4 regions of the Buttiauxella sp. JUb87 genome follow, and region 3 is predicted to be linked to each of the others. Evidence: predicted binding sites of a transcription regulator. Region 3 holds the regulator's gene; each other region holds the start of a gene.
What was found. The regulator PurR, encoded in region 3, represses purine synthesis genes. The targets are predictions, from matches to a motif close to CANGCAAACGTTTGCNTG.

Region 1 (5,364 bases), on a different contig from region 3:
TGCCAGCCCTTCAAGATCGACGCCGGTTGGCAGTGAACGGATAAGGATCGTTTTGCCGCCGCCAGTGTTGCCACTGACCAGCACCATCGGCCAGCGCGAGCGGGATTCAATCACGCCCATCGCATAATGGCGCAGCGCTTTATAACCACCTTCAACCAGCGGATAGTCGACACCCGCTTCATACAACCACTGTTGAACCAGGTGGGAACGCAGGCCGCCTCTGGCACAACACAGGTATCCTTGTGGGTTTTGGCGGCATTGTTCCAGCCACTTCTCTAAACGGGCTTCGCGGATATCGCCATGTACCAGACTGTGGCCCAATTCAATCGCGGCTTGTTGACCGTGTTGCTTGTAACAAGTGCCTACCGCGACACGTTCGTCGTCTGACATCAACGGTAAATTTACTGCGGCAGGCATTGTTCCCTGAGCGAATTCAACCGGCGCACGCACGTCGATAAGCGGAATATCGGCGCGCAGCAGATGTTCATAATGTTGAGTATTGGGACGAGCGTTTTGCATGGATAACCTTAAAGCGAGTGAGGCCAGAAACGCTGGGGATTGTGCGCTTTTGCATGCAAAAAAGAAAGGAAGGGGCTGGAATGGCAGGGCGGGTAAGCGCTTAACGCTACCCGCCGCTGTGATTAGAGTTTGCTTTGCGCCCAGGCAATCCCACTGGCGTATTCCACGGGTAACAACGGCACCAGCGCTTCAAGCGTTGCGCCCAGTCTGTCGTTATCGCTGTCATTAAGATTGAGATGGCCGACTTTACGACCTTCACGCACGTCTTTGTCGTACCAGTGTAAATGCACCAACGGCAGTTTCAGCCAGTCGTAATTTAAATCGGTACCGATAAGGTTGATCATTACTGACGGTGAATTAACGACAGGTTGCGGCAACGGCAGATCAACAATGGCGCGCAGATGCAGCTCAAACTGGCTGATAGATGCGCCGTTTTGTGTCCAGTGGCCGCTGTTGTGCACGCGCGGTGCCAGTTCGTTAATCAGCAACCCGGCAGGCGTGACGAAGCACTCCATCGCCATCACGCCGACATAGTTCAGCTCATGCAGAATTGCCGAAAGCATCGCTTCCGCTTGCTGCTGTTGCTCAATGTTTGCCTGCGGGAAAACCACGCTGGTGCGCAGAATACCGTCCTGATGCAGGTTGTGAGTTAGCGGATAAAACACCGTGCTGCCGTCATGCCCGCGTGCGCCAACCAGCGAAACTTCGCCGGAAAAGTTAATGCCTTGCTCAACGATACACTCGCCGTAGCACTCATCGGGCAATTGGCTGGTTTCATCGCTGCGCAAACGCCACTGTCCGCGTCCGTCGTAACCGCCAACGCGACGCTTCACAATCGCCAGTTCGCCAAGGTTGTGGAACACGTCAGCCCATTGGTCGCGGCTGGAAAGCAACTGCCACGGTGCGGTCGCCAGTTCGAGTCTATCGAACAGCTGTTTTTGCGTCAGACGGTCGGCGATAATCGGGAAAACATCGCGGTTCACAAATGCATTGTGGCGCGCCAGTTCGCGGGTGAGGGCGGTTTCAGGCCAGCGCTCAATTTCTGCGGTGATAACACTTTGCGCAAATGGTACGGCTTCAGGTTCAGCGTCAAGACCCACCGGATAAACCGCGATGCCCAGCGGTTCGCCCGCCTGGCGCAGCATTCTGCCTAACTGGCCGTTACCCAACACGCAAACGCGTTTCATGCTTCACCCCGTGGGTCCGGGTTTTCCAGCACTTCGTCGGTCTGGCTTTGACGCCAGTCTGCCAGGCGCTGATTGAGATCTTTATCGTGCAGAGCGAGAATTTGCGCCGCCAGTAAAGCAGCGTTGGCCGCACCGGCTTTGCCGATTGCCAGCGTACCAACCGGAATACCGCGTGGCATTTGAACAATAGAGTAGAGACTGTCGACGCCGCTTAAAGCCGCGCTCTGGACTGGCACACCCAGCACCGGAACCAGGGTTTTCGCCGCGATCATACCCGGTAAATGCGCCGCACCGCCTGCACCTGCAATAATCACCTGATAACCGTTGCTGCTCGCCTGTTCGGCAAAGCTGAAGAGTTTATCGGGAGTGCGGTGTGCGGAAACCACTTCAACGTGGTGTGGGACATTAAGGGCGGTGAGGATTTCTGCGGCAAACTGCATGGTGGCCCAGTCACTTTTGGAACCCATGACAATGGCGATACGCGCCGGGGTCTGGTTGGAGGACATGCGTCTCAAAACTCCTGTGGGTATGCAAACATCACCGAACGTGGCTCGGTCGGTCAGAAGGGCTCAGAGAATAGCATGAACATGCAGCAAGGAAAACGGTTGCGTGGCGATTGTTAACGCCAGAATGTCCTGTTTCCTGACATGATAAAAGTGAGAACGATGCGGAAATAAAATTCCGCACCGGGTAGCGCCTCTGGATACATTACTTTAGCTAAATACTTTTTTGACGGCTGCTAAGTAGCTAAAACCATTAACGGTGTCTGGCTCGAGATAGCTCCCTTCCGTCCATTCGTTCCACGCGTTGATCGTACAAACGGGAAATACCGATTTTTCTGTATCCATAAAGTTCTTAACGTCCTGCAGCGCCTTTTCGAATTCCGCAGGGGAATTATCCGTATACACCGGGAACCAGGGATAGCCAATGTCATCGAAGCAGTCGGTTTGCACCGTTCTGGGGGAAGAATCCCAGCCGACTGTTACGTTGGGGATATAAGGGAGCGCGTGTTGGCTGCTCAGGCGTGCATGTTCTGCTTTGGCGCATTCGCGGATCTCGTTGTAGGGGCAATCAGGAAAATGACCCGGTGTAATATGATGAACCCACACGTAGCTGGTCACGCTGTCAATTCCCAGATACTCAATCACCTTATCAGCATCGATAAGCGTATTTTCGGTTGGTAAGGTTTCTATGCCCCATACCACGGCATTGAGATGCAACTCGCCCAGCCCGCGCGCGCGAATTTTTGCTCGAAAATCCTCCAGCACTCTTTTGGTATTGCTCAGCCCACCCAGGCCTTTAACCAGGCTCATCATCTCGTAAATCGAAAAATAAAATTTCCCGTCTAACTTCCAGTAAGAAGGATGAGTGAAATAGCGTTCAATAATATGCTCGGTTGCATCTATAAATATCTGCTCGGAGACAGCCCCCGTGAGGCGGGTTGGGTAAGGCTGATAACGGGTAGCCGGATGAATCTCCAGCCAGTCATGGTTGGCCCACATAATGGCAAATTTAACATCACTATTGTTGGCGGCGTTTAAATAGCCTTCGTCAAGACAGCGTTCAAGAAATGGCCCCTCCTGGTGCCAGTACCAGTCAAAGATAAAGGCAGAGATCCCGTGCCCGGCGGCTGCGCTAATTTTCTTTTCCATAACCACTGGGTCAGCTTCATCTTCATAACCCCATAGCGGCACTTTGGGTTGCATATGGCCGACAAACCGTGGGGTAGCATTTTTCACCAGTTCCCATTCGGTCCAACCTTTGCCGTGCCATTGCTCTACTTTGGGATCACAGTGGAAATTGGGGAAATAATATGCAGCCACTTCATATTTTCTTTGCATTATCGTCAGTCCTTTTACGTATTAATGATGGTTTTGAATAATATCTGCCTCGGAATTAAACTCATTGCGCTGGTTGCCATGAAAGCAGAGCCAACCGATAACCATACCGACACCGGCCATACATGAGAGGACGGTATATAAAAAAGTTGTTCCCATTTCGAGTAATAAGGGGGTCACAAATGCCAGTAGCCCGCAGGTCAGCCTGGATACCGCAACGATGATGCCCTGCGCCGTTGAGCGTAACATCGTGGGAAATGATTCCTGCGACCATACTTTCATAATGCCTTCAAATGCCAGTCCGGCCCCTGTGCTGGTAAATAACATGGCGCAGAACCAGGAGAACGGTGCAAAGTTAAATAAAACCGGCATAACAAACCCTGCGGTATAGAAAAATGCGCCAACAATAAATCCGGTCATTCTTTTGGGAGTATCAACCAGTTTCATAAAGGCAACCCCAGAGACAATACATACCGGAAGCATTAATAAGCTCCAAAATGAGTGGGTTTCAATCGGTATACCGACGATATTAACGGCAATATATGCACCAAATTGCCCACTGGTGTTAGCCGCCAGGTTAGTCAACATATAGAAAAGACAAAGTGCGATAAACGGAGTGAGATATTTTCTGTTAAATAAATCTTTGAATGAGGCTGTTTGGGCGCGAATCGTTTTTACTCCACAGAGGCGTTCATGGTGTGCGGCCAACCACAGGGGAGATTCAGGGATAAGCGAGCGCAGGATTAATAATGCGATACCAGTAATTCCAATATGGAAGTAAAGAATTTGCGCGCCTAAAATGCCCCAACTGCCGACTACTGAAGCGATGGCCATTGATACGCTTACGCCGCCAGCCCACAAAAGATTAGACAGTCCAATAATTTTCCCGCGATTTTTATCCGTTGCCGCCTCCGAGATGGTCGCCAGAGAAACCGGTAAATCTGCACCTGTCGCCAGACCCAATAAAAGAGTGCCGAGAAGTAAGAGGGGAAATGTTCGACCGAATGCCATTAGCAATGCGCCAACGACAATCATTGCCATTGTGGTGATGAATATTTTTTTTCTGCCGAACATGTCGCCTAAACGGCCGCCGAAAAAAGCCCCCAGGGCAATACAGAGTGTTAATACACCGGAGAAAATACCGATTTGCCCTGCTGTGACGCCAATCGTTTTTGAATAGATAACCAGAGCGGTTCCGCTTGATACAATCGCGGCCGAGTCGATATAGGATGCCATCCCTGATACAGTGCCAATATACCAGGGATTAGTCTGTTTAATGATGGACATAAATTATTACTCCATGTAATAGATTGTTTTATAAAGATCCTAATTTATGGTTCAATTAATGCCTCCTTAGTTATGGTTTCTGGTTGTTGATTATGGGTTGGTAATGCATGAATATAACCATCCCGTTTATAACGTTAAATTAAAGAACAGTCCTTCTGTTGAGTGCCATCATTAACCAAATAGGGAGAAATGTGGCGAAATATAAAATATCGACGAGCTCAATATCACATAACTGCCAGGAAGCCAGGTGCACCATGGTTTTTTTTGAACTAATATTGACGATGCTGATCGGTAATATATTCCGCTGTTTTGGTCAGTTATTTCAGGGGGGGATAAGGCAGATACACCAGCGATACCTGTCACCAGGTACCGCCCCTTAGAGTTGTTTAATGAATGCCCGGCACGGCCTCACCCTCTATCATTGCCAGCCCTGTCGTGGTGCGGATAAAACGCGGCGCTTTCAAATCCTCTGCCAGCATGCTCAGTAATTCAAATAATAATTCGCTGATCTGTTCCTGCTGATCCAGCGTGAT
Region 2 (5,364 bases), on a different contig from region 3:
CTCCCGGAAGCATTGCGTACTTTGCATCGCCCGCCACCGACCATGCAGTTAGCCGATCTGGAAACCGGGAAGCACCCTGCTCAGCAGCGCTTAATCCTTGAAGAATTACTGGCGCATAACCTCAGCATGCTCGCACTCCGGGCGGGTGCTCAGCGTTATCATGCATTGCCCCTGCATAATCATGATGAATTAAAAAACCAACTGCTGGCTGCCCTTCCGTTTAAACCAACGGGTGCGCAAGAACGAGTGGTGGCAGAAATTGAACATGATATGGCGCTGGATGTGCCGATGATGCGTCTGGTGCAAGGCGATGTGGGTTCGGGCAAAACGCTGGTTGCAGCACTTGTCGCATTGCGGGCGATTGCGCATGGCAAACAAGTTGGCTTGATGGCACCGACGGAATTGCTCGCCGAGCAGCACGCCAATAATTTCCGCCAGTGGTTTGCGCCATTGGGTATTGAGGTGGGCTGGCTTGCCGGTAAGCAAAAAGGTAAAGCGCGAATCGCCCAACAAGATGCCATCGCCAGCGGACAAGTGTCGATGGTGGTGGGAACGCATGCAATTTTCCAGGAACAGGTGCAATTCTCTCAACTCGCACTGGTCATCATTGATGAACAGCATCGCTTTGGCGTCCATCAGCGCCTGGCGCTGTGGGAAAAAGGCCAGATCCAGGGATTCCATCCGCATCAACTCATTATGACTGCGACGCCAATCCCACGAACCCTCGCGATGACAGCCTATGCCGATCTGGACACGTCGACAATCGACGAACTGCCACCAGGCCGTACGCCAGTCACCACGGTTGCCATTCCTGACTCGCGCCGCAACGATATTATCGACCGTGTACGTGGGGCATGTAGTGATGAAGGCCGACAGGCATACTGGGTTTGTACGCTGATTGAAGAGTCGGAATTACTGGAAGCACAGGCTGCAGAAGTGACATGGGACGAGCTAAAAACTGCCCTGCCGAATCTGAATATTGGCCTGGTCCATGGGCGCATGAAGCCGCAAGAAAAGCAGGCCGTTATGCAGGCTTTCAAAGAAGGGTCGATTCATCTTTTAGTCGCTACAACGGTCATTGAAGTGGGCGTTGATGTCCCAAATGCCAGCCTGATGATTATCGAAAACCCTGAGCGCCTCGGGCTTGCACAACTCCACCAACTGCGCGGCCGTGTGGGACGTGGGGCCGTTGCATCCCATTGTGTGTTGCTGTACAAATCGCCGCTGTCAAAAACTGCGCAACTGCGTTTACAGGTGCTGCGCGACAGCAACGATGGTTTTGTGATTGCACAAAAAGATTTGGAAATTCGTGGGCCGGGGGAATTACTCGGTACGCGTCAGACAGGGAATGCCGAGTTTAAAGTGGCAGATTTACTGCGCGACCAGGCGATGATTCCTGAAGTGCAGCGCCTTGCACGCCATATCCATGAACGCTATCCGCAACAGGCAACCGCGCTCATCGAACGCTGGATGCCTGAAACGGAACGCTATTCAAACGCCTGATTGCTTAGCCAAAGATTGGCAGCATCAGGTACAGCTTGATGACTATCGCGTTGACGATATCAATAAAGAACGCGCCAACCATCGGAACCACCAGAAACGCCATGTGTGACGGGCCAAAACGCTCGGTAATCGCCTGCATATTGGCGATAGCCGTTGGTGTTGCCCCAAGGCCAAAACCACAATGGCCCGCGGCAAGTACCGCTGCATCATAGTTTTTACCCATCAAGCGATACGTCACGAAAATCGCATATAGCGCCATAAAGATGGTTTGCACCGTCAGAATTGCCAACATTGGCAACGCCAGTGACGCCAGTTCCCACAGCTTCAGGCTCATCAGCGCCATAGCGAGGAACAGAGACAAACAAACGTTCCCCAGCACGGAAACCGCGCGTTCAAATACCCGATAGAAGCCGAGCAGTGAGAGTGTATTGCTTAGGATAACCCCAATAAATAGCACACAAACGAACGTCGGTAATTCAAAGCTGGTGCCTTGAATAAGATGCGCTACAAACTTGCCAGTAGTAAGGCAGATAGCAATCATCGCGATAGTTTCAATCAGCACCATAGAGGTGATCATGCGCCCAACCGCAGGTTTTTCGAAGGCCGTTGGATCTACGCTATCTTCTGGCGTGCCATCAGGTGTGGATGAGTGTTTGACCAGGTAACGCGCCACCGGCCCGCCAATCAAACCACCCAGTACCAAACCAAATGTTGCGCAAGCCATCGCAACTTCGGTGGCGTTCTGGAAACCATAACGCTCGCTAAATAATTTACTCCACGCCGCACCGGTACCGTGGCCACCAGACAGGGTAATGGAACCTGCCAGTAAGCCCATTAACGGGTCAAGACCTAACAGGCTCGCCATACCAATACCGATGGCGTTTTGCATCACCAGCAAACCTACTACCACGATCAGGAAAATACCGACAACTTTGCCGCCTGCACGCAAGCTGGAAAGGTTGGCATTCAGACCGATGGTGGCAAAGAAAGCCAGCATCAATGGGTCTTTCAGACTCATATCAAATTCAAATTCCCAGCCGACGCTTTTTTTGAGCACCAGTAAGGCCAGGGCGATTAACAACCCACCCGCTACAGGTTCAGGGATAGTGTATTTTTTTAATAGCGGTATGGTATGGACCATTTTTCGGCCCAGTAACAACACGAGAGTCGCAGCAACAAGGGTAGAAAGGGTGTCGAGATAAAACATAGAATTGCTCCTGTTTGCGCATATTTCTCACAGACGCTTTAATTTATCCTTCACTGGAATTTCAGGTTCTAGAAAAATCAGTAGCCGGATTTTAACCAAAAAAGAGTCGAAAGTTATATAAAAAGCTCGGTATATGTGATTTTTATCTTAAGAAACATTGTTAGCAAACGTTTGCTTTTACCATCCAGTCCGTTAAAATCACCGTTTTTTCGGCAAGGGATAATTTCTGATGTCTGTTAATGCTGTTGAGTCTGAAGGTGCGCAATCGGTTGCTCAGGCTCGTTCCAGTGAATTGATTTACCGCCTCGAGGACAGACCCCCTCTCCCACAGACTCTTTTTGCTGCCGGTCAGCACTTATTAGCGATGTTTGTTGCGGTGATCACACCGGCGATGTTGATTTGCCAGGCTCTGGGACTTCCAGCCGAAGATACCCAACATATTATCAGTATGTCGTTGTTCGCCTCCGGCGTGGCATCGATTATTCAGATTAAAGCCTGGGGCCCGGTGGGCTCTGGGCTTCTGTCTATTCAGGGCACCAGTTTTAACTTTGTTTCACCGTTAATTATGGGCGGTATGGCATTGAAAAATGGCGGGGCCGATGTTCCGACCATGATGGCCGCCCTGTTTGGCACATTAATGCTCGCAAGCTGCACCGAAATGCTGTTATCGCGCTTCCTGCATCTGGCTCGCCGCATCATCACCCCGCTGGTTTCAGGTGTGGTGGTGATGATTATCGGCCTTTCTCTTATTCAGGTTGGCCTGACGTCTATCGGCGGTGGCTATGCCGCGATGAGCGACCATACCTTTGGCGCACCAAAAAATCTGCTGCTGGCAGGTGCTGTGCTGCTGGTCATCATTCTGCTAAACCGCCAGCGCAACGCTTACTTGCGCGTGGCTTCTCTGGTTATCGCCATGGCAGTGGGTTATGCGCTGGCCTGGGCGATGGGCATGCTGCCGAATGTTGCCCCGTCAACCAACACCGAACTGATTATGGTGCCAACGCCGTTGTATTACGGCCTGGGCATTGACTGGAATCTGCTAATCCCGCTGATGCTGGTCTTTATGGTGACCTCACTGGAAACCATTGGCGATATTACCGCGACTTCTGACGTTTCTGAGCAGCCAGTTTCAGGTCCTCTATATATGAAGCGCCTGAAAGGTGGCGTGTTGGCTAATGGCCTGAACTCCTGTGTTTCTGCGGTATTCAATACCTTCCCTAACTCCTGCTTCGGCCAGAACAACGGCGTGATTCAGCTTACCGGCGTTGCCAGCCGCTACGTCGGTTTTGTCGTCGCACTGATGTTGATCGTTCTCGGCTTGTTCCCGGCAGTAAGCGGGTTTGTCCAGCACATTCCTGAGCCGGTATTAGGCGGCGCGACGATCGTGATGTTTGGCACTATTGCCGCTTCTGGTGTGCGTATTGTTTCCCGCGAACCACTGAATCGCCGTGCGATTATGATTATCGCGCTGTCTCTGGCGGTCGGGATGGGCGTGTCTCAACAACCGTTAATTTTACAATTTGCACCTGACTGGTTGAAAACGCTGCTCTCTTCCGGGATTGCGGCCGGTGGTATCACCGCTATCGTGTTAAACCTCATTTTCCCGCCTGAGAAAAATTGATGTACCTCACGCGCTGGTGATTTGTTGTCACCAGCGCGTGTTACCCCTCCTGACAATCCCATCCTTGAGCTATAACGGTAAATGGGGCATAACACCCATACCGAAACTTCATGGGATGGAAGACAATGAAATTTCTCGGAAAGCTGATCACTGCGTTATTGGTCGTCATATTTGTTGCGCTAATAGCTGCCTATTTTTTGCTGCAAACTCGTTGGGGAGCCACCCAGGTTAGCAGTTGGGTCAATGAAAAGAGCGATTACAATTTCTCTTTTGAAAAGATGAGTCATCGCCTGGCTTCGCCCACGCACCTCACGCTGACGAAAGTGACTTTCGGTCGCAAAGGCCAGCCTGCAACATTAGTGGCGCAAAATATTGATATCGACCTGAGCTCCCGGCAGTTTTCAGAGCCGATGCACTTCGACAAAATTCTGTTGCAAAACGGAACGCTAAATCTCAGCCCTAATGCTGCGCCGCTGCCTTTCCAGGCCGACATGCTGCAATTAAACGATATGGCGCTCAACAGCCCGAATACGGCATGGGACTTACGTGCGCAGCGCGTCAACGGTGGCGTGACCCCATGGCAGCCGCAGCCTGGCAAAGTCCTGGGTAATACGGCAGATATTCAATTTAGCGCAGGCTCCATGACGCTCAACGGCGTTCCCGCCACTAACGTCCTGTTGCAGGGCGCGATTAATAACCAACAAGTGACGCTCTCAACCATTGGCGCGGATATGGCACGCGGTTCGCTCACGGGTAATGCCCGGCGGCTTGCAGACGGTTCCTGGCAGATTGGTAGCCTGCGTTTGAACGACATTCGCCTGCAAACAGAAAAATCCATTGCCGATTTCCTGGCCCCGCTTGCCACCGTCCCTTCACTGAAAATTGATAGCCTGGAAGTCACCGATGCGCGGCTGGAAGGTAAAGACTGGGCGGTCACTGATTTAGATCTGAGTTTGCGCAATCTGACGCTGGCAGATGGCGGATGGCAAAGCGACGACGGGCGGTTGTCGATGAATGCCAGCGATTTTATCAA
Region 3 (5,364 bases):
TACCGCGAGCCTGATATCCGACGTAGAACAGAGAAAGGGGGGCGAGAGCCCACAAAAAAAGCTTCTAAAACAACAAACGGGAGCACAAAGGCTCCCGTCAAAACGTCATTATTATTGTGCTGACGGTCAAGCCGTAAATAAGTATAGGCTCGCCCAGGCGGTGATTCAATGAAATATTGTTAGCAAGCTAACTACATTGCTGTCACGCAAACGATACATTAATGTGCATCGGATTCAGCAGGTTGCCAGACTTTGACATGACTACGGCGTTGCAGCAAGTAGCCCAACATGGCTAAGACGATGGTCACCAGCATGACGCTGGTGGTGGTCAACAACGGGGTTGCGACCAACCATGACACCATCAAACTTGCCAGGAAGCACAAACCTAATTGCAGCGTATTTTGCAATGCAGCTGCTTTACCGGTGGCCTGTGGGAATGGCAACAAGGCTGAAGCAACGACGATCGGGTAAATCGCACCATTAGCAATCGCCATCACGCAGAATGGAATCAATAGCAGCGTGAGGCTGGCATGGCCGCTGACCGCCACACCCCAGGTACCGAAAATGCTCAGGGTGTAGAGCGCAAGTAACCATGGCAACATTTGCTTGCCTTGCCATTTTTGCAGCGCGCTACGGCAGCCGTAGCCGCCAATCAAGAAGGCGATGGTTTGCGGCACATAACTCAGGCCAATAACCGCCGGGCTATAACCCATATCGTTAAGAATGAATGGCGAACCGGTCAGCCAGGCAAAGAAGCTGGCGGAGCAGGCGGCATAAATCAATACGTTCCCGCTGTACACGCGTGAGCGCAGCAAAGAGGTAAAGCTGACTTTATTATCTTCGGTTTGCGGATGGTGCTGAGTGCGGGGTTTCAGACGTAAAGTCGGGATCATCAGCACCAGCGTGATGGCAAACAGAGTGGCGAAAATCGCCTGCCAGTCAAAGTGAGTCAAAATCCAGCTACCGAGCAGCGGTGCCAACGCCGGAGACAAGCCAACCAGTGGCATAATGGTGGCGAAAATACGGTTAGCGCGATTCGCCGGATAGTAATCGGTCACCAAAGCTTGCCAACTGACGGCCGCAGAACAGACGCCAACCGCCTGAACAAAACGCAGTACCAGTAGCGCGGTGGCGCTTTCAACCCACAGCATGCCAATACAACCGATGGCGAACAGGCTCAAACCCGCCAGTAATACCGGTTTACGACCGAAGTGGTCTGACAATGGACCCCACATCAACTGGGCAAACGCAAAGCCGGCAAGGAACAGACTCAGGCTGGCACTGACGGCAGAGGCGTCGGTCTGTAAATCTTGCTGAATGGCAGCGAAAGCAGGCAGATACATGTCTGTGGCGAGGAACCCCAGCACACTTAATCCGGCCAGCCAGATAAGAAATCCTTTTGATGGTTGCATAATTTTCTCTTGTTTTATCTTGCAGGTTAATCGCCGCGAGAGTGTACGGAGTGCAATTACGCTTGTGAAACGCTAATATTTGTAGGTTGCGTTCAAAAAATTTGTGAGCAAAGAAATGTGGTCAGAATACTCGCTGGAAGTCATCGATGCGGTAGCGCGCAATGGCAGCTTCAGCGGTGCAGCACAAGAGTTGCACCGCGTTCCGTCTGCCATTAGTTATACGGTGCGGCAACTCGAAGATTGGTTAGCCGTTCCGCTATTCGAACGTCGTCATCGGGATGTTGAATTAACCCCTGCTGGCGTCTTTTTTCTCAAAGAAGGCCGCTCTGTTATCAAAAAAATGATGACGACACGGCAACAGTGCCAACAGATCGCCAATGGATGGCGCGGTCACCTGGCGATTGCAGTTGATAACATTGTAAAACCGGAGCGAACGCGGCAACTGGTGCTGGATTTCTATCGCCATTTTCCTGATATCGAATTACGTATCTTTCAGGAAGTGTTCAACGGCGTGTGGGATGCGCTGGCGGATGGACGCGTAGAAGTGGCGATTGGCGCGACTCAGGCGATTCCGGTTGGGGGGCGTTATGCCTTCCGTGATATGGGAACGTTGAGCTGGCGTTGCGTGGTGGCTTCCTCGCACCCACTGGCACAGTGCGACGGGACGTTAAGCGATGATGACCTGCGTGCCTGGCCATCGCTAGTTCTGGAAGATACTTCGCGTTCATTACCAAAACGAATTACCTGGCTGTTAGATAACCAGCGCCGCGTGGTAGTGCCTGATTGGGCGTCCGGTTCGGATTGCTTGAGCGCGGGGTTGTGTATCGGCATGGTGCCGTTACATATTGCCAAACCGTGGGTTGCTTCAGGGAAATGGCGCGAATTAACGCTGGATAATCCATTCCCTGACGCGGCATGTTGCCTGACATGGCAGCAAAACGATGCATCGCCAGCGTTGGCCTGGCTGTTGGATTACTTAGGCGATAGTGACACGATGAATCAGGAGTGGTTACAGGAGCCGCTGTAAGTCTGCTGGATGTCGCTTGCGCGACATCCGACACACACTTAGCGGCGATAATCGCGAAACGGGCCATCAGCCACAGAGCGGCGTTCAATCAGACGCGGGTGAACCTCAATCGACTGCGACTCTTCGCGTTTGTTGACGATTCTATCCAGCAGCATATTAAACGCCGTTTCCCCTAGCGAATCTTTCGGCTGGTGGATGGTGGTCAATGCTGGTGAGAAGTAACGCGCGTTGCGTACGTTGTCGTAACCGATAACGGAAATATCCTGCGGCACGCGCAGCCCCATTTCATCAGCAGCGCAAATAGCACCCATCGCCATAATGTCGCCGCCACAGAATACCGCTGTTGGGCGATGAGACTGGCCGATGATCTGCTGCATGGCGCGGTAACCTGATTCAGGTTCAAAGTCACCCTGAACAATCCAGTTTTCCGGAATGGAAATTCCCGCTTCTTCCAGTGCTTTCATAAAGCCTGCATGGCGGCCGCCACCGGTGTTACGTTCCATTTGCCCGGGAATGGCGCCAATTTCGCGGTGGCCGCGTTCAATCAAATAACGTCCAGCAAGATAACCGCCGTGGAAAGCGTTATCGACCACGGAGTCGGTGAAATCGGCACGAGCCTCGCCCCAGTCCATCACCACCATAGGGATGTGACGGTACTCTTCAAGCATGGTGAGCAATGATTCAGGATATTCAGAGCACATCACTAACAGGCCATCGACACGCTTTTGTGCCATCATCGATAAGTAAGCGCGCTGCTTTTCAAAGTTGTTGTGCGCGTTGCCCAAAATCAGGGTGTAGCCTTTTTCAAAGCAGCTATTTTCCACCGCTTCGATTATCTCGGCGAAATAGGGTGCTTCACTGGAAGTGGCAAGCAGACCAATCGTTTTGGTGTGATTAACTTTCAGGCTTCGTGCTACGGCGCTTGGCGAGTAGTGCAATTCTTTAATTGCTGCCCACACCGCATTGCGCGTTTCTTCCGCCACAAAACGGGTTTTGTTAATCACATGTGATACGGTTGTAGTGGAAACGTTTGCGCGCTTCGCCACGTCCTTGATTGTCGCCATTAAAATTCACTCCGGGCTATATCGTAAACCCTTGATTGCTATTATGTTAAACGTTTGCGTACGCTGACTCCACAGGCAACATGATGGTTGCAGGTATGCCGGGATTGCGACATAAAACGGGAGGAGGGCATTGAATTGACGATACGCAACAAATTAGCGAGGGATTTTGGCCTATCCAGGCGAAAAGTGGAAGAGGGAAAATTGATATCAGATTAAAACCTGGAGGATTTTTATCTCTGGTTGTGGGAAAATCACCCTGACACATCGATTGTATGGATATAAAAGGAGTTTAATGATGAGCACCGATTTGAAATTTTCAATCACGACGACGGTAATTGTTTTGGCTTTGATTGTTTTCGGCGCACTAACTGCCGTACTGCACTGATTTTTACGCTTTGATCAAGATGGGCCGCAAATCGCGGCCCATTTACTTTTGCATTAAGCTGCTAAATTCTTCGCAACAAACGCCCAGTTCACCAGCGCCCAGAAATGCTCAAGGTAGCCAGCACGAGCATTGCGGTAGTCGATGTAGTACGCATGTTCCCACACATCCACAGTCAACAGCGGTTTAGCTGCAGTCGTCAGTGGGGTGCCAGCGTTAGAGGTAGAAACAATCGCTAATGCGCCATCTTCCTGTTTAACCAGCCATGTCCAGCCAGCACCGAAGTTCTTGATAGCAGCATCAGTAAATTGCTGCTTGAACTCAGCGAAGCTACCAAAAGATTTATTGATGGCTTCCAGCAGTTCGCCAGTTGGCTCGCCGCCAGCATTTGGTGCCAGGCAGTTCCAGTAGAAAGTGTGGTTCCAGACCTGAGCGGCGTTGTTAAATACGCCACCTTCGGAAGTACGAACGATCTCTTCGAGGGTTTTACCCTCAAACGCGCTGCCTTTAACCAGATTATTCAGGTTAGTGACATAGGTTTGATGGTGTTTACCGTAATGGTATTCCAGGGTTTCGGCGGAGATATGCGGTGCTAAAGCATCTTTTGCATACGGTAGTGCAGGTAGTTCGAACGACATTGCTAACTCCTTATTATTGTTTACATCTAGACAACACTTTTAGTGCGGGTTTAGGGTAACAAATTGAAAGGGTAAGCAAAAGAGGAACACGCCTGCCCAATGAAGGGCAGGCGCAGATTTTCGACGAATTTTTAACGAATGGTTTTGGAGGTCATGACACGTTTAGCGCCAACATAGTGGCGTTGCCAGTAATCTTCGCTCAAGGAAGTGATTTGGATATCCCTGCCAGAACGTGGAGACTGAATGAACTTACCGTTGCCTACATACACGCCTACGTGATCCGCAGTACCGCGACCTTGTGTACGGAAGAATACCAGGTCACCTGTTTCCAGCTCACCACGATCCACCGAAGAGGCATCACGCAGGTGATACATTTCGTTGGCAGTGCGTGGAATACGGAACTTCACCAAATCTTTATAGGCGTAATAAACCAGACCGCTGCAATCGAAACCGGTACGCGGTGAAGTCCCACCCCAGCGATACGGTTTGCCAATCTGGCCCATCAATTTGTTCATCGCCGTTTTCTGTGCTTTTTGCACCCGGACTTTATGCGCAGCGGCAATCGTCGTTGGTTGCTCTGCTTTGACTTTCACGCAATGCGTTTTATAACCTTTACGAGGTTTACTGCATTTTTCGGTGAGAGCAACAGGCTGGACTTTCGCGAGCTGAGAGGATTTTTTGCGGTCTTTACTGGCAAGATTTTTTGTTTTAGCACTGCTGGAGTTTTTAGCGGTTTTGCTCGTTGAGGCAGTGGTTTCTTTTTTCTTGCTGGTTGTTTTGGAGGTGGTGTTGGTTTTCTTGCTGGCGGTAGTGGTTTTATCTTTACTCTTACTGCTCTTTT
Region 4 (5,364 bases), 1.1 Mb from region 3:
CTTACGGATATTGAACGCCAGCTTTCGAACCGTAAACCGGCCGTTGCCGAACTACCGGACAACACCAAACCCGCGCAGGAGGCGAAACCATGACACAGCGTAAACCCGCCAGATTGCTGTTGGTTGATGACGATCCTGGTCTGCTAAAACTTCTTGGCATGCGTCTGACCAGCGAAGGTTACACCGTCTCAACCGCGGAAAGTGGTGCTGAGGGGTTGCGTCTGTTGGGTCGAGAAAAAATCGACTTGGTTATCAGCGATCTGCGAATGGATGAAATGGATGGGATGGCATTATTTGCCGAAATCCAGAAAGTGCAGCCAGGGATGCCGGTCATTATTTTGACCGCCCACGGCTCTATTCCTGACGCGGTTGCCGCCACACAGCAGGGTGTTTTTAGCTTCCTGACCAAACCCGTTGATAAAGACGCGCTCTACAAAGCCATCGACGATGCGTTGTCGCACTCGCACATCGCCGGAGATGAAATGTGGCGCGATACTATCGTCACCCGCAACCCAGTCATGCAGCGTTTACTGGAACAAGCACGCATGGTCGCGCAGTCTGATGTTAGCGTGCTGATTAACGGGCAAAGCGGTACTGGTAAAGAAATTCTCGCCCAGGCGATTCATAACGCCAGCCCACGCAGCAAAAAGGCCTTTATCGCCATTAACTGTGGCGCGTTGCCGGAACAATTGCTGGAATCTGAACTGTTCGGCCATTCACGCGGCGCATTCACCGGCGCAGTCAGCAGCAGAGAAGGGCTGTTCCAGGCGGCAGAAGGCGGGACATTGTTTCTTGATGAGATTGGCGATATGCCGATCCCGTTACAGGTTAAATTGTTACGTGTGTTGCAGGAACGCAAAGTGCGCCCATTGGGCAGTAATCGCGACCTCGATATCGACGTACGTATCCTGTCGGCAACTCACCGTGATTTACCCAAAGCGATGGAGCGCGGCGAGTTTCGTGAAGACTTGTTCTATCGCCTGAATGTGGTGAGTCTCAAGATCCCGGCACTGCATGAACGCGCCGAAGATGTACCGTTGCTGGCAAATCACCTGTTACGGCAATCAGCCGATCGCCATAAACCTTTCGTGCGTAGTTTCTCGACCGACGCCATGAAACGCCTGATGGCAGCAAGCTGGCCGGGTAACGTGCGCCAGTTAGTCAACGTGATTGAACAGTGCGTGGCCCTGACTTCCGCTCCGGTTATCAGCGAAGCGTTGGTTCAACAGGCGCTGGAAGGGGAAAACACCGCACTGCCGACTTTTGTCGAAGCGCGTAATCAGTTTGAGCTGAATTACCTGCGCAAATTGCTGCAAATGACCAAGGGAAATGTCACTCAAGCGGCACGCATCGCGGGGCGTAACCGGACAGAATTCTACAAACTACTCTCACGGCATGAACTCGATGCCAATGACTTTAAAGAGTAGTCTGTGGTAGTTTGAGCAATCGACGAAGTGCGGGATGACAGAGAGAATTATGAAAAAAATTGATGCGATTATTAAACCGTTCAAACTGGATGACGTGCGCGAAGCGCTGGCAGAAGTTGGCATCACCGGCATGACGGTCACGGAAGTTAAAGGTTTTGGTCGTCAGAAAGGGCATACCGAACTGTACCGTGGTGCTGAGTACATGGTGGACTTCCTGCCGAAAGTGAAAATTGAAATTGTCGTGACCGACGATATCGTCGATACCTGCGTGGACACCATTATTCGTACCGCGCAAACCGGTAAAATCGGCGATGGTAAAATCTTTGTCTTTGACGTGGCGCGCGTGGTGCGTATCCGTACTGGGGAAGAAGACGACGCCGCGATTTAATCCGCATCGTTTGCCCTCACCCTAACCCTCTCCCTCAGGAGAGGGGATTTTCTTTTCTCCCTCGCCCCTTTGGGGAGAGGGTCGGGGTGAGGGGAAAATCACATCACCTTATGCGGGCCAAAACACTCATAGTTAATTCGGCTCTGCTCAACGCCCAACGTCACTAACTGCTCCGCCGCAAAACGCATAAAGCTCACCGGGCCGCAGAGGTAAAACTGCATATCCGGCGTATTGATTTTGCTCTCCAGTGCAACCAAATCCATCAAGCCTTCGCTATCGAATTTTGACTGTGCACGGCAGTCCGCGCTCGGTGTGCGGTACCACACGTGGCTATCAAAACGTGGCAACTGCGCACCCAGCACATTCACTTCGTCGGCAAACGCATGCACGTCGCCATGCTCTGCGGCGTGGAACCAGTTTACAGGGGCGTGGTGGGCATTTTTCGCCAGCGTATCCAGCATCGCCAGCATCGGGGTCTGGCCGACGCCTGCGGAAATCAACGTCACTGGAGTTTGTGCGTTGACGTCCATAAAGAAATCACCCGCCGGAGCGGCAAGATGCAGTTCATCGCCTACTTGTGCGTGATTGTGCAACCAGCTTGAAACCTGGCCCTGGTCTTCACGTTTCACCGCAATGCGATAGCTTTTACCATCTGGCTTGCGGGTCAGTGAATACTGGCGAATTTCCTGATGCGGGAACCCTTCTGGTTTCAGCCACACGCCGAGGTATTGGCCAGGCTGATAATCCGCGACCGGTTTGCCATCCACGGGTGCAAATTCAAAACTGGTGATAAGCTGGCTTTGCGGCTCTTTTGCCACAATGCGGAAAGCACGCGTGCCTTCCCAGCCGCCATTTTTCGCCGCGTTATCCTGGTAGATTTCCGCTTCACGGTTGATAAACACACCCGCCAGCACGCCATACGCCTTGCCCCACGCATCCAGCACTTCCTGGCCTGGGCTGAACAGCTCATCCAGCGTTGCTAACAGGTGGCCGCCGACGATGTCGTACTGCTCAGGTTTAATCTGGAAACTGGTGTGCTTCTGGGCGATTTTTTCTACCGCAGGCAGTAACACCGCCAGATTTTCAATATTCGTCGCATAAGCACAGATGGCATTAAACAGCGCTTCACGCTGATCGCCATTGCGCTGGTTACTCATATTGAAGATCTCTTTTAGCTCAGGGTTATGGCTGAACATACGATCGTAAAAGTGTGCGGTAAGTTTTGGGCCGGTTGCTGCAAGCAGGGGAATGGTGGATTTCACAACAGCGATAGTCTGGGCATCAAGCATGGTATAGCTCCATTTTCTGACATTAAAATTTAATATTGCATTTAAAATACATCTTATAAAACTCTCCGCTAAAAAAAAAGCACTACATTGTAAATGGATACTGACTGAGTCGATTCGGCTCACAGAACGTGAAATTTATGCATGTTGATGATGAATTAATATCCGCTGAAATAGCTTGCCACTTTCCCCTTCAAACCCTTGCAGGACGCCAAGCCAATCGTTTGCGTAAAAACCTCTGTCAAGGCCTATCACCCAGCACTGTTTCGGTTTACACTGTTGCCCGTCGCCCAAAAGGGCACCCTCGTTGCTGTAAATTTTTACTGTTAGCTGAGTTTAGGAGATGCGGATGTTAAAGCGTGAAATGAACATTGCCGATTATGATGCCCAACTGTGGCAGGCTATGGAGCAAGAAAAAGTACGTCAGGAAGAGCACATTGAACTGATCGCCTCCGAAAACTACACCAGCCCGCGCGTGATGCAGGCTCAGGGTTCTCAGTTAACCAACAAATATGCAGAAGGCTACCCAGGCAAACGCTACTACGGCGGTTGCGAATATGTTGACGTGGTTGAGCAATTGGCTATCGACCGTGCAAAAGAGCTGTTCGGCGCTGATTACGCTAACGTGCAGCCGCACTCAGGTTCACAGGCTAACTTCGCGGTCTACACCACGCTGCTGGAACCAGGCGACACCGTTCTGGGTATGAACCTGGCGCACGGCGGCCACCTGACTCACGGCTCTCCGGTTAACTTCTCCGGCAAGCTGTACAACATCGTTCCTTACGGTATCGATGAATCCGGTCATATCGATTACGCAGATCTGGAAAAACAAGCCAAAGAACACAAACCGAAAATGATCATCGGTGGTTTCTCTGCTTATTCTGGTGTGGTTGACTGGGCAAAAATGCGTGAAATCGCCGACATGGTTGACGCGAAACTGTTCGTTGATATGGCACACGTTGCGGGTCTGATTGCCGCAGGCGTTTACCCGAACCCGGTTCCACATGCTCACGTTGTGACTACCACTACGCACAAAACGCTGGCAGGCCCACGCGGTGGTTTGATCCTCGCTAAAGGCGGCAGCGAAGAGCTGTACAAGAAACTGAACTCTGCAGTATTCCCAGGCGCGCAGGGCGGCCCACTGATGCACGTCATCGCGGGTAAAGCTGTCGCACTGAAAGAAGCGATGGAGCCAGAGTTCAAAACTTACCAGCAGCAAGTGGCTAAAAACGCGAAAGCGATGGTTGCTGTGTTCCTGGAGCGTGGCTACAAAGTGGTGTCTGGCGGTACTGACAACCACCTGTTCCTGCTGGACTTGGTTGATAAAAACCTGACCGGTAAAGAAGCCGATGCTGCATTGGGTCGTGCGAACATCACCGTCAACAAGAACAGCGTACCAAACGATCCGAAGAGCCCGTTTGTGACTTCCGGTATCCGTATCGGTACCCCTGCGGTGACTCGTCGTGGCTTCACTGAAGCTGACGTTCGTGAACTGGCTGGCTGGATGTGTGATGTGCTGGATAGCATCAACGACGAAGCGGTTATCGAACGCACTAAGCAAAAAGTTCTGGATATCTGCGCACGTTTGCCTGTTTACGCATAATCCCAGACTTGTAAGAGTAGGTCGGATAAGCGCAGCGTCATCCGACACAACTGGTGGATGACGCTAACGCTTATCCACCCTACAAAACACATTTATCACCCTTTGTCAGCAATCTGAAAGCCCACATCATGTGGGCTTTGTTGTTTTTAGCGTTACTGCCGATCGCGCGTAATTGCCGAACATTTCTCAGCAATAGTCACGGTATCGCCATTTTTTGTTGCCTGGTTACACTCGTCCATTGGCGACATCGGCGGTGGCGTGTTAACGGTCTGGGCGGCACATCCGCTTAATAATATCCCGCAAAGTATGACTCCTGCTTTGAACATCACTTCACTCCTGATTTGAAAGGCGCGCGGCTATAAAGGGCAAATAACAAATCCTGGTTGGTAGCAGTCTGCCAGGTTTTTCCGTTGTCCACAGAATGGCGAAGTTCTCCGTTGGCGTAGGGATTATTTGTGCTTACCCAGAGGCTGTAACTGTTTTTTCCCGTAGGTTGAGAGGTTGATCCCTGTGAGCTGAAAATCAGCGCATAGCGTTTATGGATATCCAACCCCGTCAGACGCGGCCAGAGGGAGTAAACCGCCGGCCTGGACGGCAGATTAAACGGTGGCAGGGCTGCCGAAAACAGCGTTTGTGCCGGGTTACCTTTGCTATCGAGCA

Region 1: the regulator PurR is predicted to act here: its motif matches at 2,301-2,318, upstream of purE (5-(carboxyamino)imidazole ribonucleotide mutase).
Region 2: the regulator PurR is predicted to act here: its motif matches at 2,871-2,888, upstream of gltS (sodium/glutamate symporter).
Region 4: the regulator PurR is predicted to act here: its motif matches at 3,315-3,332, upstream of glyA (serine hydroxymethyltransferase).

The regions. Positions count from the first base shown of each region.
Region 1 covers NZ_SNVY01000003.1:203,841-209,204, forward strand. Annotated here, with positions in the region: gene mnmH (tRNA 2-selenouridine(34) synthase MnmH) at 1-519, opposite strand, end outside; gene purK (5-(carboxyamino)imidazole ribonucleotide synthase) at 642-1,706, opposite strand; gene purE (5-(carboxyamino)imidazole ribonucleotide mutase) at 1,703-2,212, opposite strand; gene EC843_RS13070 (glycoside hydrolase family 99-like domain-containing protein) at 2,420-3,547, opposite strand; gene EC843_RS13075 (MFS transporter) at 3,569-4,831, opposite strand; gene EC843_RS13080 (hypothetical protein) at 5,218-5,364, opposite strand, start outside.
Region 2 covers NZ_SNVY01000011.1:91,333-96,696, forward strand. Annotated here, with positions in the region: gene recG (ATP-dependent DNA helicase RecG) at 1-1,503, shown strand, start outside; gene gltS (sodium/glutamate symporter) at 1,508-2,710, opposite strand; gene EC843_RS22225 (uracil-xanthine permease family protein) at 2,940-4,331, shown strand; gene EC843_RS22230 (AsmA family protein) at 4,457-5,364, shown strand, end outside.
Region 3 covers NZ_SNVY01000001.1:601,265-606,628, reverse strand. Annotated here, with positions in the region: gene punC (purine nucleoside transporter PunC) at 219-1,412, opposite strand; gene punR (DNA-binding transcriptional activator PunR) at 1,528-2,439, shown strand; gene purR (HTH-type transcriptional repressor PurR) at 2,478-3,503, opposite strand; gene sodB (superoxide dismutase [Fe]) at 3,942-4,523, opposite strand; gene EC843_RS02730 (C40 family peptidase) at 4,655-5,364, opposite strand, start outside.
Region 4 covers NZ_SNVY01000001.1:1,723,124-1,728,487, reverse strand. Annotated here, with positions in the region: gene qseG (two-component system QseEF-associated lipoprotein QseG) at 1-93, shown strand, start outside; gene glrR (two-component system response regulator GlrR) at 90-1,427, shown strand; gene glnB (nitrogen regulatory protein P-II) at 1,477-1,815, shown strand; gene hmpA (NO-inducible flavohemoprotein) at 1,914-3,104, opposite strand; gene glyA (serine hydroxymethyltransferase) at 3,451-4,704, shown strand; gene EC843_RS24525 (hypothetical protein) at 4,857-5,030, opposite strand; gene EC843_RS08065 (hypothetical protein) at 5,030-5,364, opposite strand, start outside.